3 regions of the Pseudomonas sp. LBUM1646 genome follow, and region 2 is predicted to be linked to each of the others. Evidence: predicted binding sites of a transcription regulator. Region 2 holds the regulator's gene; each other region holds the start of a gene.
The links. The regulator sigma-54, encoded in region 2, starts transcription at its own class of promoters, with help from an activator protein. The targets are predictions, from matches to a motif close to ANTGGCATNNANNTTGCTNT.
Positions count from the first base shown of each region.

Region 1 (4,909 bases), 730 kb from region 2:
GGCCGATGGCGTCGAAATGCATTATTTGCGGCCCTCTGCATCCTTGGCCACGTCGTCAGTGCGTGCGGCCATGATGAAGTCGTTACGGTGCAGGCCCTTGATGGAGTGGCTCCACCAGGTCACGGTGACTTTGCCCCACTCGGTCAACAGACCCGGGTGGTGACCTTCGGCCTCGGAGATTTCACCGACCGCGTTGGTGAACGCCAGGGCGTGCTTGAAATTCTTGAACAGGAAAACTTTTTCCAGCTGCATCACGCTGTCGCGCACTTCAATGTTCCAGTCAGGGATCTGCTTGATCAGTACCGGCAACTCTTCGTCGCTGACCTGAGGGGCGCCGGCCTGGCAGGCTTCGCAGTGGGCTTGGTTCAAAGTGGACATAGTCTGTTTCCCGATTCGATTCTTGTTAGACGTTACTATTTTTCAGCGCTTACCGCGACTGCCGGCATGCTCAGGCGGCTTTTGGCTTTGGCGGAAATTTCGGTGCGTGCAAGCCCAGCTGCATACCTTGCTTGACCATGCCCATGATGTCTTCGTGGGCCAGGTCGAACAGGCGCTTGAGGTTGGGCAGCACAAAGTACAGCGGCTGCAGGATGTCGATGCGATACGGCGTGCGCATGCATTCCAGCGGATCGAAGGCCTGATGCTCTGGCTCGTCCGACATGCAGTAAACGGTTTCTTTAGGTGAAGACAGAATGCCGCCACCGTAGATGCGTTGGCCCTGTGGCGTATCGACCATGCCGAATTCGATGGTCATCCAGTACAGGCGCGCCAGGTACACGCGTTCTTCCTTGGAAGCCTGTAGGCCGAGTTTGCCGTAGGTGTGGGTAAATTCAGCAAACCAGGGGTTGGTCAGCAGCGGGCAGTGACCAAAGATCTCGTGGAAAATGTCCGGCTCTTGCAGGTAGTCCAGTTCTTCGCGGGTACGAATAAACGTGGCCACCGGGAACTGCTTGTTGGCGAGCAATTCGAAAAAGGTCTGGAAGGGGATCAGTGCTGGAACCCGGGCAACTTGCCAACCGGTGGTTTCACCGAGGACTTTGTTGATCTCACCGAGTTGCGGAATGCGGTCGTGGGGCAGACCGAGTTTTTCGATACCGTCCAGGTATTCCTGGCACGCACGCCCTTCAATCACTTTCAGTTGGCGAGTGATCAGCGTGTTCCACACCGCGTGTTCTTCGGCGGGGTAGTCGATAAAACCTTGCGCATCGGGCTCGCGGGCCACGTATTGCGTCTGCTTCATGCTGCTCTCCTGCTAGGGGAATTCGTTCTTGTTATGTCCAGCTATGGACCTAGAGATACCCCAAGGCGTGCGGCAATGCAGCAGGTCGTTCGGGTCGCGCATAGGAGAATTCCGTGATTTTCGTAAAGTTTTCGTTACGAATTGGCGGCTATGGCGCAGGTATTGAGTTTTCCGGGTTTGAAAAGCGCTCTACCTGTCACATAATCTTGACGACTAACTGAACGCTTTCGCAGAAATTTTCGGCGGCAAGCCTCGATCACCCCTGTTCAGGCCTTTTATATGCGTATCAAAGTCCACTGCCAAAACCGCATCGGCATCCTGCGCGACATTCTCAACCTGCTGGTGGAATACGGGATCAACGTTGCGCGTGGCGAGGTCGGCGGTGAGCATGGCAATGCGATCTACCTGCACTGCCCGAATCTGATCAACATCCAGTTCCAGGCGCTGCGTCCGAAGTTCGAGGCGATTGCCGGAGTATTCGGCGTCAAGCGTGTAGGGCTGATGCCCAGCGAGCGTCGGCACATGGAGCTGAACGCGTTGCTCGGCGCCCTGGAGTTCCCGGTGCTGTCGATCGACATGGGCGGCTCCATCGTTGCGGCCAACCGGGCGGCGGCGCAGTTGCTCGGGGTTCGGGTGGACGAGGTGCCGGGGATTCCCTTGTCCCGTTACGCCGAGGACTTCGACTTGCCGGAACTGGTGCGTGCCAACAAGTCGCGGATCAACGGGTTGCGGGTGAAGGTGAAGGGCGACGTGTTTCTCGCCGACATCGCGCCACTGCAATCGGAACACGATGACAGCGAGGCCATGGCCGGCGCGGTATTGACGTTGCATCGGGCGGACCGGGTCGGTGAGCGTATCTACAACGTGCGCAAGCAAGAGTTGCGCGGTTTCGACAGCATCTTCCAGAGTTCGAAAGTCATGGCGGCGGTGGTGCGTGAAGCCCGGCGCATGGCACCGCTGGATGCGCCGCTATTGATCGAAGGCGAAACCGGCACCGGCAAAGAACTGTTGGCGCGGGCTTGTCATCTGGCCAGCCCTCGTGGCCAGTCGCCGCTGATGGCACTCAATTGCGCCGGCCTCCCGGAATCCATGGCCGAGACCGAGTTGTTTGGCTACGGCCCCGGTGCTTTCGAAGGGGCGCGGGCGGAAGGCAAGCTCGGGCTGCTGGAGCTGACGGCCGGCGGTACGCTGTTTCTCGATGGCGTCGGGGAAATGAGCCCGCGTTTGCAGGTGAAATTGCTGCGCTTTCTGCAGGACGGTTGCTTCCGCCGTGTAGGCAGTGATGAAGAGGTCTATCTGGATGTGCGGGTGATTTGCGCCACACAAGTAGACCTCTCCGAGTTGTGCGCGCGCGGCGAGTTTCGCCAGGATTTGTATCACCGCTTGAACGTGCTGTCGTTGCACATCCCGCCGCTGCGCGAATGCCTCGACGGTTTGACGCCGCTGGTAGAGCATTTCCTCGATCAGGCCAGTCGGCAGATCGGTTGTCCGCTGCCGAAGCTGGCGCCGGCGGCCATGGAACGGCTCGGTCATTACCATTGGCCGGGCAATGTCCGGCAGTTGGAAAACGTATTGTTCCAGGCGGTTTCCCTGTGCGAGGGCGGGACGGTCAAGGTCGAGCATATTCGCCTGCCGGATTACGGCGTGCGTCAGCCGCTTGGCGATTTCTCGCTGGAGGGCGGGCTGGATGCGATTGTCGGGCGCTTTGAAAAAGCGGTGCTGGAGCGGTTGTATTCCGAGCATCCGAGCAGCCGACAATTGGGTAAGCGATTAGGGGTTTCGCACACCACGATTGCCAACAAACTGCGCGAATACGACGTAGGCAAAGAGCCAGGCGCATAGCCCCGTTGTGACTGATCGTTCCCACGCTCTGCGTGGGAATGCAGCCCGGGACGCTCCGCGTCCCAAAAGCCGACGCAGAGCGTCCATTGAGGCATTCCCACGCAGAGCGTGGGAACGATCAGTCCGAGGTTTGCCGCGAAGCGGCATAACACCGCCGGTTTTTCGACTTCGACACAATTCCCACCTCCTCTCTAAATCCCCCAAGTCCTTTGTTTGCCGGGTCCGGCGCCGTCAGAAAAAAGTTGGTCTGCAAATTGCTTAAGGCTCAGCAGTACAGCAGTGGGCGGCAAACGTCCGGCATGCAGAGGAAAGAGTGTGGACAAGTACCTTTATGTGGCAATGACCGGCGCCAGCCAGAATGCACTGGCGCAGAAGGCTCATGCGAACAACCTGGCGAACATCTCTACCAACGGTTTTCAAAAGGACCTGGAACAGGCCCGTTCGATGCCGGTGTTTGGTGACAGCTTTCCGGCGCGTGCCTTTGCCATGAGCGAACGTCCGGCCACCGACTTCTCGCCAGGTTCGATGGTGGAAACCGGTCGTGACCTCGACGTCGCCGTGACCGGCAACGGTTGGATCGCCGTGCAGAGCCCCGATGGCGGTGAAAGCTACGTGCGCACCGGCAGCCTGAACATTGACGCCCTCGGCGTGCTGCGGGCCGGCAATGGTATGCCGGTGATGGGCAATGGCGGGCCGATCGCCGTGCCGCCCGAGCAGAAAATCGAAGTGGGCGAGGATGGCACCATCAGCATTCGTTCGATGGGTGAAGGCCCGCGCGTGATGGCCGAAATCGACCGCATCAAACTGGTCAACCCTGACCTGAAGAACATGACCAAAGGCCTGGATGGTTCGATCCACACCAAGGACGGCAAGCCGGCGCAAGCCGATGCGGGCGTCAAGCTGGTGTCCGGGTTCCTTGAGTCGAGCAACGTCAATGCCGTGGAAGAAATGACCTCGGTGCTGGCTTTGTCGAAGCAGTTCGAGCTGCACATCAAGATGATGAACACCGCCAAAGACGATGACCAGGCCATGGCTCGGGTCTTGCAGATCAGCTAATTATCAGAACGTCGCGCCGTAAAACAGGCGCACGAGGAGAATCGAATGCTTCCGGCTCTATGGGTTGCCAAAACAGGTCTGTCCGCCCAGGACACTAACCTGACCACCATTTCCAACAACCTGGCGAACGTCTCGACCACGGGTTTCAAACGTGACCGCGCCGAGTTCCAGGACTTGCTGTACCAGATCAAACGCCAGCCCGGCGCCCAGTCGACTCAGGACAGCGAACTGCCGTCCGGTCTGCAATTGGGTACCGGTGTGCGCATCGTCGGCACCCAGAAAAACTTCTCCGCCGGCAGCCTGCAAACCACCGAGCAGCCGCTGGACCTGGCGGTCGACGGTCGCGGTTTTTTCCAGATCCTGCAGCCGGACGGCACCACGTCCTACACCCGTGACGGCACTTTCCACCTCGACTCCAACGGCCAGATCGTAAACGCCAGCGGTTTCGCCCTGGAACCGGCCATTGTCATTCCGAACAACGCCCAGACCTTCACGGTCGGGACTGACGGCACGGTGTCCATCACCGTTCCCGGCAACCCGGCCTCCCAAGTGATCGGCAACCTGCAAACCGCCGACTTCATCAACCCGGCCGGTCTGCAAGCAGTGGGTAACAACCTGTTCCTGGAAACCGCCGCCAGCGGTGCGCCGCAAGTCGGCACCCCGGGCCTGAACGGTTTCGGTACCACGCTGCAGAACACCCTGGAAGGGTCCAACGTCAGCACCGTTGAAGAGATGGTCAACATGATCACCACTCAGCGTGCCTACGAGATG
Region 1 covers NZ_CP166810.1:1,788,880-1,793,788, forward strand. The annotation lists gene ACA071_RS07930 (amino acid aminotransferase) at 1-22, opposite strand, end outside; gene ACA071_RS07935 (4a-hydroxytetrahydrobiopterin dehydratase) at 22-378, opposite strand; gene phhA (phenylalanine 4-monooxygenase) at 449-1,240, opposite strand; gene ACA071_RS07945 (sigma-54-dependent transcriptional regulator) at 1,520-3,082, shown strand; gene ACA071_RS07950 (flagellar basal body rod protein FlgF) at 3,398-4,138, shown strand; gene flgG (flagellar basal-body rod protein FlgG) at 4,184-4,909, shown strand, end outside.
Region 1: the regulator sigma-54 is predicted to act here: its motif matches at 3,324-3,343, upstream of ACA071_RS07950 (flagellar basal body rod protein FlgF).

Region 2 (4,909 bases):
TGGTATTGGCCGGCGCGGGGATGTCGCGGGTCAAGGCCTTCCTGATCGGTGCTGCATCAGGGTTGGTGGAGCCGGTCTTCGCGCTGTTGTGTGCGTGGCTGGTAAGCCTGGCGGAATTGCTATTGCCGTTAGGGCTGGCGCTGGCGGCCGGGGCGATGCTGCTGGTGGTGACCCATGAAGTCATCCCCGAGTCGCGGCGTAATGGTCACGACAAGCTGGCCAGCCTGGGATTGTTGATGGGGTTTTGTTTGATGATGGTGATGGATACGGCGCTGGCCTAGCAGGGGAATGCGCTTTTGTAGCAGCTGGCGAAGCCTGCGTTCGGCTGCGCAGCAGTCGTAAATCCGGTATACGCGGCTTGCCTGAAGGACCGCAGTGTCTGATTTTACGACTGCTTCGCAGCCGAACGCAGGCTTCGCCAGCTGCTACACAAGGCTGCGGTGTTACTCGCCTTCGCCGAAGTAGTCGTTGATCAACGCTACCAATGCCTGGAGCGCCTCTTCAGCCTGTTCGCCTTCGGTGCTCAGGTGGATCCTGGTGCCCTTGCCAGCCGCCAACATCATCATGGCCATGATGCTTTTCCCGTCGACCGTGGATTCCGGCGTGCGTCCTACTCTGATCATGCAGTCCTTGAACTCACCGGCAACACCGACGAATTTCGCAGAAGCACGGGCATGCAGGCCCAGTTTGTTGATGATTTCAATTTCCAGAGCAGGCATCGCGTTGTGAATCCTTTAGCTGAGGTCGCGGTGGCGAACCTGGACGTTCTTCAGGGATTGTTGCAGGGCCTGGCCCAGACGTTCGGTCAGGTAGACGGAGCGGTGATGACCGCCGGTACAGCCGATAGCAATGGTGACGTAGGCGCGGTTGCTGGCGGCAAAGCGCGGTAGCCACTTGAACAGGTAATTGTAAATGTCCTGGAACATCTCTTCGACATCCGGCTGTGCCGCCAGATAATCGGCTACTGGTTGATCGAGCCCGGACTGTGCTCGCAGCTCCGGTTTCCAGTAAGGATTGGGCAGGCAGCGCACGTCGAACACCACATCGGCATCCACTGGCATGCCACGCTTGAACCCGAAAGACTCCACCAGGAACGCAGTGCCGGGCTCCGGCTGGTTCAACAGGCGCAGCTTGAGGGTGTCACGCAGCTGGTACAGGTTCAGGTTGGTGGTGTTGATTTTGAGGTCGGCCAGGTCCGCAATCGGCCCCAGCAGTTGGGTCTCGTCGTCGATCGCCTCGGCCAGTGAACGGTTGGCGTTGCTCAGCGGGTGGCGGCGACGGGTTTCCGAGAAACGCTTGAGCAGGGTTTCCTCATCGGCATCCAGATACAGCACATCGCACTGGATATGCCGACTGCGGACTTCTTCAAGCAATTCGGGAAAGCGCGACAAGTGGCTGGGCAGGTTGCGGGCGTCGATAGACACCGCGACCAGTGGCTGTGCCAGCTCGGTATGGATCAGGGCGCGTTCGGCCAGTTCCGGCAGCAAGCCGGCGGGCAGGTTGTCGATGCAGTAGTAGCCGTTGTCCTCAAGGACATTGAGCGCCGTACTTTTACCTGAGCCGGAGCGGCCACTGACGATGATCAAGCGCATGATTACTGACCGTTTTGCTCGCTCAGGACAACCTGATACAAGGCTTCGTTGCTCGGGGCACTACGCAGTTTCTCGCGTACTTCCTTGCGATCAAGCATGCTGGCGATCTGGCGCAGCAACTCCAGGTGCGCATCGGTGGCAGCTTCCGGGACCAGCAAGACGAACAGCAGGTCAACCGGGGCGCCGTCGATGGCGTCAAAATCGATCGGTGCATCAAGGTGCATCAGGGCGCTGATGGGCGAGTTGCAGCCCTTGAGGCGACAATGAGGGATAGCGATGCCGTTGCCAAAACCGGTGGAACCGAGTTTTTCACGGGCAATCAGAGCCTCGAAGACATCTTGCATCTCCAGATCCGGCACTTCCCGGGCGATCAGGTTGGCAATTTGCTCGAGGGCTTTCTTTTTACTGCCGCCCGGCACGTTCACGAGGGAACGGCCGGGGGTCAGGATGTTTTCAAGTCGGATCATGGGTTGGGAGTGTTAACGACCGGTCGCGCCCTGGAGGAGGCTCTGGGTCTTTTCCTTATGCTTTTTGAGTTGTTTATCCAGCTTGTCGGTCAATGCGTCGATCGCCGCGTACATATCGGTGTGCTCCGCGTTGGCGACCACTTCATTGCCGGGAATATGCAGGGTGGCTTCGATTTTCTGCTTCAGCTTTTCGACCGTCATCGTGACCTGCACGTTAGTGATCTTGTCGAAATGCCGCTCTAATCGTTCGAGTTTTTCGCCGATGTAGGCGCGCAGGGGTTCGGTCACTTCCAGTTGGTGTCCACTGATGTTGACTTGCATACAGCTTCTCCTTCGTTGCCAGTGCATAAAGCGGCAGGTAAAGGTACCTGCCACTGGAACGCTGTGCTGTGGCTTACATCAACCGCTTGCGTTCGCTCGAAGGCGCGATCCCCAGGGACTCGCGGTACTTGGCGACGGTGCGGCGAGCCACCTGAATGCCTTGTGCCTCCAGTAAACCAGCGATCTTGCTGTCACTCAACGGCTTTTTCTGATTTTCCGCGGCAACCAGTTTTTTGATGATCGCGCGGATCGCCGTGGACGAGCATTCGCCGCCTTCAGAGGTGCTGACGTGGCTGGAGAAAAAGTATTTCAGCTCATAAATGCCCCGTGGGGTATGCATGAACTTTTGGGTGGTTACCCGTGAAATCGTCGATTCGTGCATGCCAACCGCTTCGGCGATGTCATGCAGGACCAGCGGTTTCATGGCTTCGTCGCCATATTCCAGGAAGCCGCGCTGGTGCTCGACGATCTGGGTGGCCACTTTCATCAGGGTTTCGTTGCGGCTCTGCAGGCTCTTGATGAACCAGCGGGCTTCCTGCAACTGATTGCGCATGAAGGTGTTGTCGGCGCTGGTGTCGGCGCGGCGCACGAAACCGGCGTACTGGGCGTTGACCCGCAGGCGTGGCACCGACTCCTGGTTCAACTCCACCAGCCAGCGCTCGTTGTCCTTGCGCACGATCACATCGGGAACGACGTACTCGGCTTCGCTGGACTCGATCTGCGAACCTGGACGAGGGTTCAGGCTCTGGACCAGCTCGATCACCTGGCGCAGTTCATCTTCCTTGAGCTTCATGCGGCGCATCAGCTGGCTGTAGTCGCGGCTGCCGAGCAGGTCGATGTAATCGGTGACCAGGCGCTTGGCCTCGGCCAGCCAAGGGGTTTTGGCGGACAGTTGGCGCAATTGCAGCAACAGGCATTCGCCCAGGTTTCGAGCGCCGATGCCGGCCGGTTCGAATTGCTGGATGCGGTGCAGGACGGCTTCGATTTCGTCCAGTTCGATGTCCAGTTCCGGATCGAAGGCTTCGAGGATTTCCTCGAGGGTTTCGTCCAGGTAGCCCTGATTGTTGATGCAATCGATCAGGGTCACGGCGATCAGGCGATCGGTGTCGGACATCGGCGCCAGGTTCAGTTGCCAGAGCAGGTGGCTTTGCAGGCTTTCGCCGACCGATGTGCGAGTGGTGAAATCCCATTCGTCGTCATCGTTGCTTGGCAGGCTGCTGGCGCTGGTCTGGTAGACGTCTTCCCAGGCGGTGTCGACGGGCAGCTCGTTGGGAATGCGCTCGTTCCAGTCACCTTCCTCGAGGTTGTCCACCGTCGGGGCGGTTTCCTGGTAGGAGGGTTCTGAAACGTCGGCGTTGGGTTGCTGTTCGGCTTTGTCGGCCAAGGGGTCGGCATTATCGAAGTCGTCGCCTTCTTCCTGGCGTTCGAGCATCGGATTGGACTCCAGGGCCTCCTGGATTTCCTGTTGCAGGTCCAGGGTCGACAATTGGAGCAGGCGGATGGCCTGTTGCAGCTGAGGTGTCATCGTCAGCTGCTGGCCCATTCTCAAGACTAGCGATGGTTTCATGGCAGGGGCTTAACACCTTATTCGCCGGCGCGCATGCGCCATCCACTACAGGGCGCCGGAGCGCCAAACTTAAGCAAATTATATGCCCGAAACCGCAGCGTTTGCCTAGAGCGCTGTAACAATAAAAAAGTATTGATTTTTTATCGATTCGAGCGCTCGGACAACCAGCCAGACACCTTGATGCTTAAAGGCGGAACTCATGGCCCAGATACACTTCCTTGACCAGTTCGTTGGCCAGGATGGTGGCGGAGTCGCCTTCGGCGATCAGCTGGCCATCGTTGACGATGTAGGCGGTTTCGCAGATATCCAGGGTTTCACGGACGTTGTGGTCAGTGATCAGCACGCCAATGCCCTTGGCCTTGAGGTGATGGATGATCTGTTTGATATCGCCTACCGAAATCGGGTCTACACCGGCGAACGGTTCGTCGAGCAGGATGAATTTCGGGTTGGTGGCCAGTGCCCGGGCGATTTCCACGCGGCGGCGTTCACCACCGGACAGGCTCATGCCGAGGTTGTCACGGATGTGGCTGATGTGGAATTCCTGCAGCAGGCTTTCCAGCTCCTTGCGACGATCCGCCTTGTCGAGTTCCTTGCGGGTCTCGAGGATAGCCATGATGTTGTCGGCCACCGACAGTTTGCGGAAGATCGATGCTTCTTGCGGAAGATAGCCGATACCAGCCTTTGCACGGCCGTGCATTGGCTGGTGGCTGACATCCAGGTCGTCGATCAGGACGCGGCCCTGATCGGCCTGTACCAGGCCGACGATCATGTAGAAGCAGGTGGTCTTGCCGGCGCCGTTCGGGCCCAGCAGGCCAACAATCTGGCCGCTGTCGATCGACAGGCTGACGTCACGCACGACCTGGCGGCTCTTATAGCTCTTGGCCAGATGCTGAGCTTTCAGAGTTGCCATTACTGAGCCTTTTTCGCGTCGTTTTTCGGCTTCGGCTGGATCACCATGTCGA
Region 2 covers NZ_CP166810.1:1,061,478-1,066,386, forward strand. The annotation lists gene ACA071_RS04545 (ZIP family metal transporter) at 1-281, shown strand, start outside; gene ACA071_RS04550 (HPr family phosphocarrier protein) at 444-719, opposite strand; gene rapZ (RNase adapter RapZ) at 735-1,592, opposite strand; gene ptsN (PTS IIA-like nitrogen regulatory protein PtsN) at 1,595-2,059, opposite strand; gene hpf (ribosome hibernation-promoting factor, HPF/YfiA family) at 2,072-2,380, opposite strand; gene ACA071_RS04570 (RNA polymerase factor sigma-54) at 2,454-3,947, opposite strand; gene lptB (LPS export ABC transporter ATP-binding protein) at 4,132-4,857, opposite strand; gene lptA (lipopolysaccharide transport periplasmic protein LptA) at 4,857-4,909, opposite strand, start outside.

Region 3 (4,909 bases), 970 kb from region 2:
CGTTGCCCAACTGGCGCACCAGCGGGATGAATTCGGTAAGCCAGGCGTGCAGGCCTTCCTCGAGAATTTCGTTGATGCCGGTGTAGCGCAGGCGCGCGTCCATTTCTGCCGCCAGACGTTGTGCCGGGCGGCCGTTGGCCCCCGGCAATTGCGCGAGGATCTGGTCGATTTCTTCGGTGCAGGCGCGCAGGGAGCGCGGCACATCGGCGCGCAACAGCAGCAATTCGGCGACATGCCGGGCGCCGGGCGCATCGCGGTAGATCTCGGTGTAGGCCTCGAACGACGACAACGCTCGCAGCAAGGCACTCCATTGGTAATACGCGTGCGCCGTTCCGTCACTGACCGCTTCGGCCTGATCGCCGGCCATTTCGTAACGGGCATCAAGCAGACGCAAGGTGTTGTCGGCCCGTTCGATAAACGTCCCCAGACGAATAAAGCGAAACGCATCGTTACGCATGATCGTGCCGTAGGATGCGCCGCGAAACAGGTGGGAACGTTCCTTGATCCACTCGCAAAAACGGCTCATGCCGTAGCGACTCAAGCCCTGCTCCGCGATCCCGCGAATTTCCAGCCAGGTGGCGTTGATGTTTTCCCACATGTCGGCGGTGATTCGCCCACGCACCGCATGGGCACTGGCCCGCGCCGAACCGAGGCAGCTGTAGATGCTCGCCGGGTTGGCGGCGTCCAGGGCGAAGAAATGCAGCAGCCGTTCAGCATGCAGCTCGCCGTGGCGCTCCAGGTAATCTTCCAGGGTGCCGGTGATCAGCAGCGGCATGGCGAGTTCGTGCAGACCGTCACCACGGCCGTCCTGCGGCATCAGCGACAGCGAATAACTGATGTCGAGCATCCGCGCGAGGTTTTCCGCTCGCTCCAGGTAACGCGACATCCAATACAAATCCGAGGCAGTTCTACTTAACATGGCAGGCTTCCTTCAATCCTCGACCACCCAGGTGTCCTTGGTTCCGCCGCCCTGGGATGAATTCACCACCAGGGAACCTTCACGCAGGGCAACACGGGTCAAACCGCCGGGTACAACCCGGGTTTCGCGGCCAGATAAAACAAACGGACGCAGGTCGATGTGGCGTGGCGCGATGCCGTTTTCGACAAAGGTCGGACAGGTCGACAGGGACAACGTCGGTTGCGCGATATACGCGTGGGGCTTGGCTTTGATCCGCGCGCGGAACGACTCGATTTCCGCCGCCGTCGCCGCCGGCCCCACCAGCATTCCGTAACCGCCGGAGCCCTGGGTTTCCTTGACCACCAGGTCGGGGAGATTGGCCAGCACGTGGGACAGCTCAGAAGGGTTGCGACACTGGAACGTCGGCACGTTCTTCAGGATCGGCTCTTCATCCAGATAGAAACGGATCATGTCCGTGACAAATGGATACACCGACTTGTCGTCCGCCACCCCCGTGCCGATGGCATTCGCCAGCACCACGTTGCCGGAGCGATAGGACGACAGCAGCCCCGGCACGCCAAGCATCGAATCCGGGTTGAACGCCAGCGGATCAAGGAACGCGTCGTCGAGGCGCCGGTAGATCACGTCGACGGCTTTCGGCCCGTCCGTGGTGCGCATGAAAACCTTGTCGTCACGCACGAACAGGTCCGCGCCTTCCACCAACTCAACGCCCATCTCTCGCGCCAAAAAGGCGTGCTCGAAAAACGCGCTGTTGAAACGGCCAGGGGTCAGCACCACCACGCTCGGGTTATCGATCGGGCTGGAGCTTTTCAGGGTGTCGAGCAACAAGTTCGGATAGTGGTCGATGGGGGCAATACGCTGCGCCGCGAATAACTCGGGGAACAGACGCATCATCATCTTGCGGTCTTCGAGCATGTAGCTCACGCCGCTCGGTGTACGAAGGTTGTCTTCGAGCACGTAGTACGTGCCGTCGCCATCACGCACCAGATCGACGCCGGAAATGTGGGAATAGATATCCCGGTGCAGATCCAGCCCTTGCATCGCCAACTGGTATTGCTCGTTGGCCAGCACTTGCTCGGCCGGGATGATGCCGGCCTTGATGATGCGCTGCTCGTGATAGAGGTCGGCGAGGAACATGTTCAACGCCTTGACCCGCTGGATGCATCCACGTTCGACGATCCGCCATTCGCTGGCGGGGATACTGCGGGGAATGGTGTCGAAGGGAATCAGGCGCTCTGTCCCCTGCTCATCACCGTAGAGCGTGAAAGTAATCCCGGCACGATGAAACAACAGATCGGCCTCGCGTCGCCGTTGTGCCAAAAGCTCGTCAGGCGTTTCGGCCAGCCAACGGGCAAACTCCCGGTAATGCGGGCGGACCTGGCCGCCGGCATCGTACATCTCATCAAAATAGGTGCGGATCATGCCGTACTCCTTGTCACCCGGACATCTAGGCTTCGCAAGGCCCGTGCCATCGGCATAAACGCTTTGATATCAATCAGTTGGATAATCGCCCCAAAAGCACCGCACCAATCTTGTGCGGCAAACGCCCCAACCTGATCGCCCCCGCTTCATTGCGAAGCAATGTTGTCGACTATCACCAGCATAGTCAGAGTTGATTTCACTGCCCGGGGGATGGTGCGGATAATCGGCGCATTCGTTGCAAAACCTCTCGAACTTCCCTTTGGCCGCCTGTTTAGGCGGCTTTTTTTTGGGTTTTGAAATGTAGTGAAATGAAAGTGAGCTCAGACATGACGCAGCCTCGTTTCACTCGACAGCTGCTACAGAGTGAAACGAGGCTGCGATCTTTTGATCTTCCTAAACGCACAAACGAAAACGGCCAACCCGAAGGTCAGCCGTTGCTGAATGTTGTCGCTGTTCATAATGTTATGCGAGTAGCCCTCGTACCTCCTGTTTGACGCCCCACCCTTCGATGATGCCGCCCAGAGGCTCAACCACAGCCTCGAAGTCCTGCTCAAAGTCGCCGATGCCGTCGTAGGTGGCATACATCACTTTGCTCAGTTCCAGATGCCATGCGCCGTCGTCGCGCACGCTGATCTGGGCATTCAAGGATTCACCACAGAAATGACCTGCCGCCCTGCGTGCCCGCTCCTCGTCCGGGAAAATCGCGTAGAACTCGATGGGATGGAATCGTGAAAAGTCGAAACCGCCTTCTTTCATACGGCGCAGTACGCTGGTGCTGATGTCTTCTTGATAGGCTGTGCTCATGAAACGTCCTCCTAAAACCCTATGGATAGACTTTCCGTACTCCCGACGCCCGCAACCGAATGGTGAAGGCGATACGGCAACCAGGTTGCCGCCGGGATTTAAGCATGTAGCTGACAAGACCAGACCTTAGCGATCCGTTCGCTGATCTCGCTTGCAGAGTAGCCCCAAGTCGGAGCCGCTGCCAAGGCCTGGTTGAGAATGGGACAGGTGAGGTTCAGACAGGAGTGATGCCGAGGATTTGAATGCTGTTCTGGGCCTTGAGACTTTTGACACTGGCGTCAGCGATTCGCCCTTCCAGATCGTTCAGATCCAGTTCGGCAGCAACAGGAAGGAGTCGGGCCTTGATGAGTTTGGCGGCGTGCTCATTATCCGGGCACTCGTCGCACTCGAAGACTTCATCGACTGTTTCACCGTGATCATCCACGAAAGTGATTTTCCACTTTTGCATCAGTGCCTCCTCGATAAAGCCCGTAAATGGGCTTACAACTATCTGGACTTTTGGCCTGACTGATCGTTCAAACGGATTACAGCACGCAAGCATGAAAACGACATAAACCTGTAGGAGCAAAGCTTCGCTCCTACAGGGGTACGCACAGATTTTAGTCGTTGCTTGGCTTGTTGATCGCGTTCAGCACGTATTGCGGCATGGCGAACGCGCCGATGTGGATTTCCGGGTTGTAGTAGCGGGTGATGATGCCGCTGCCGGCGAAACGCTGTTGCAGGGTTTCGCGGGACAACTTGCGATAGGCGGTGTTGGTCGCGCCCCAGGCGAAGGTCATCGCCCCGCCGATGTAGGTCGGCACGGCCGCTTGATAGAAGTGCCAATCCGGGAACAGGCTGCGCAGGCGCCCGGCAGTGGTTTGCACTTCGCCCAGCTGCATGAACGGCGTGCCGTTCTGGGTCACCAGGATGCCGCCCTCGTTCAGGCAGCGATGGCACGCCTGGTAGAAGTTTTCCGAGAACAGCACTTCGCCCGGCCCGATCGGGTCGGTGGAGTCGGAAATGATCACGTCGAATTTTTCAGTGGTGGTGGCGACGAAACGCATGCCGTCGTCGATCACCAGGTTCAGCCGTGGGTCGTCGTAAGCACCCTTGGAGTGGTTCGGCAGGAACTCTTTGCACATGTCGACCACGGTGCCGTCGATCTCGACCATGGTGATGTGCTCGACGCTGCGGTGCTTGGCCACTTCACGCAGCATGCCGCCGTCGCCACCGCCGATGATCAGTACGCGCTTGGCGGAGCCATGGGCGAGGATCGGCACGTGGGTGAGCATTTCGTGGTAGATGAATTCGTCGGCTTCGGTGGTCTGGATCACACCGTCCAGCGCCATGACCCGGCCCATGCGCGGGTTTTCGAAGATCACCAGGTGCTGGTGCTCGGTGCGCACTTCGTGCAGCAGTTTTTCCATGCGAAAACGCTGGCCGTAGCCTTCGTAGAGGGTTTCCAGGTATTCGCTGGTTTTGGTGGTGGTCATGGGAAGTGCTCCGATGAATGCGGCGGCAACGGACGGTTACCCGCCCATGATGGCCAATCGAAAGGCTCGATTGCCCGGGAAAGGCGCGCATTCTACGTTGCGGAACATGACAGGTCGAACGTCACGTGATGACTCGCCGCGATCCTGTAGGAGCAAAGCTTGCTCGCCAAGAACGATGACGCGGTAATCCTGTTAGACCGCGTCATCGTTCTTCGCGAGCAAGCTTTGCTCCGACGGTTTCGGCGTCATGTCTGTCAGATGCGGACATTGCCCCGTGGCCCGGCGATGG
Region 3 covers NZ_CP166810.1:2,033,751-2,038,659, reverse strand. The annotation lists gene ACA071_RS09170 (alpha-E domain-containing protein) at 1-919, opposite strand, end outside; gene ACA071_RS09165 (circularly permuted type 2 ATP-grasp protein) at 932-2,341, opposite strand; gene ACA071_RS09160 (ribonuclease E inhibitor RraB) at 2,804-3,145, opposite strand; gene ACA071_RS09155 (hypothetical protein) at 3,360-3,593, opposite strand; gene speE (polyamine aminopropyltransferase) at 3,745-4,620, opposite strand; gene ACA071_RS09145 (PLDc N-terminal domain-containing protein) at 4,875-4,909, opposite strand, start outside.
Region 3: the regulator sigma-54 is predicted to act here: its motif matches at 2,373-2,392, upstream of ACA071_RS09165 (circularly permuted type 2 ATP-grasp protein).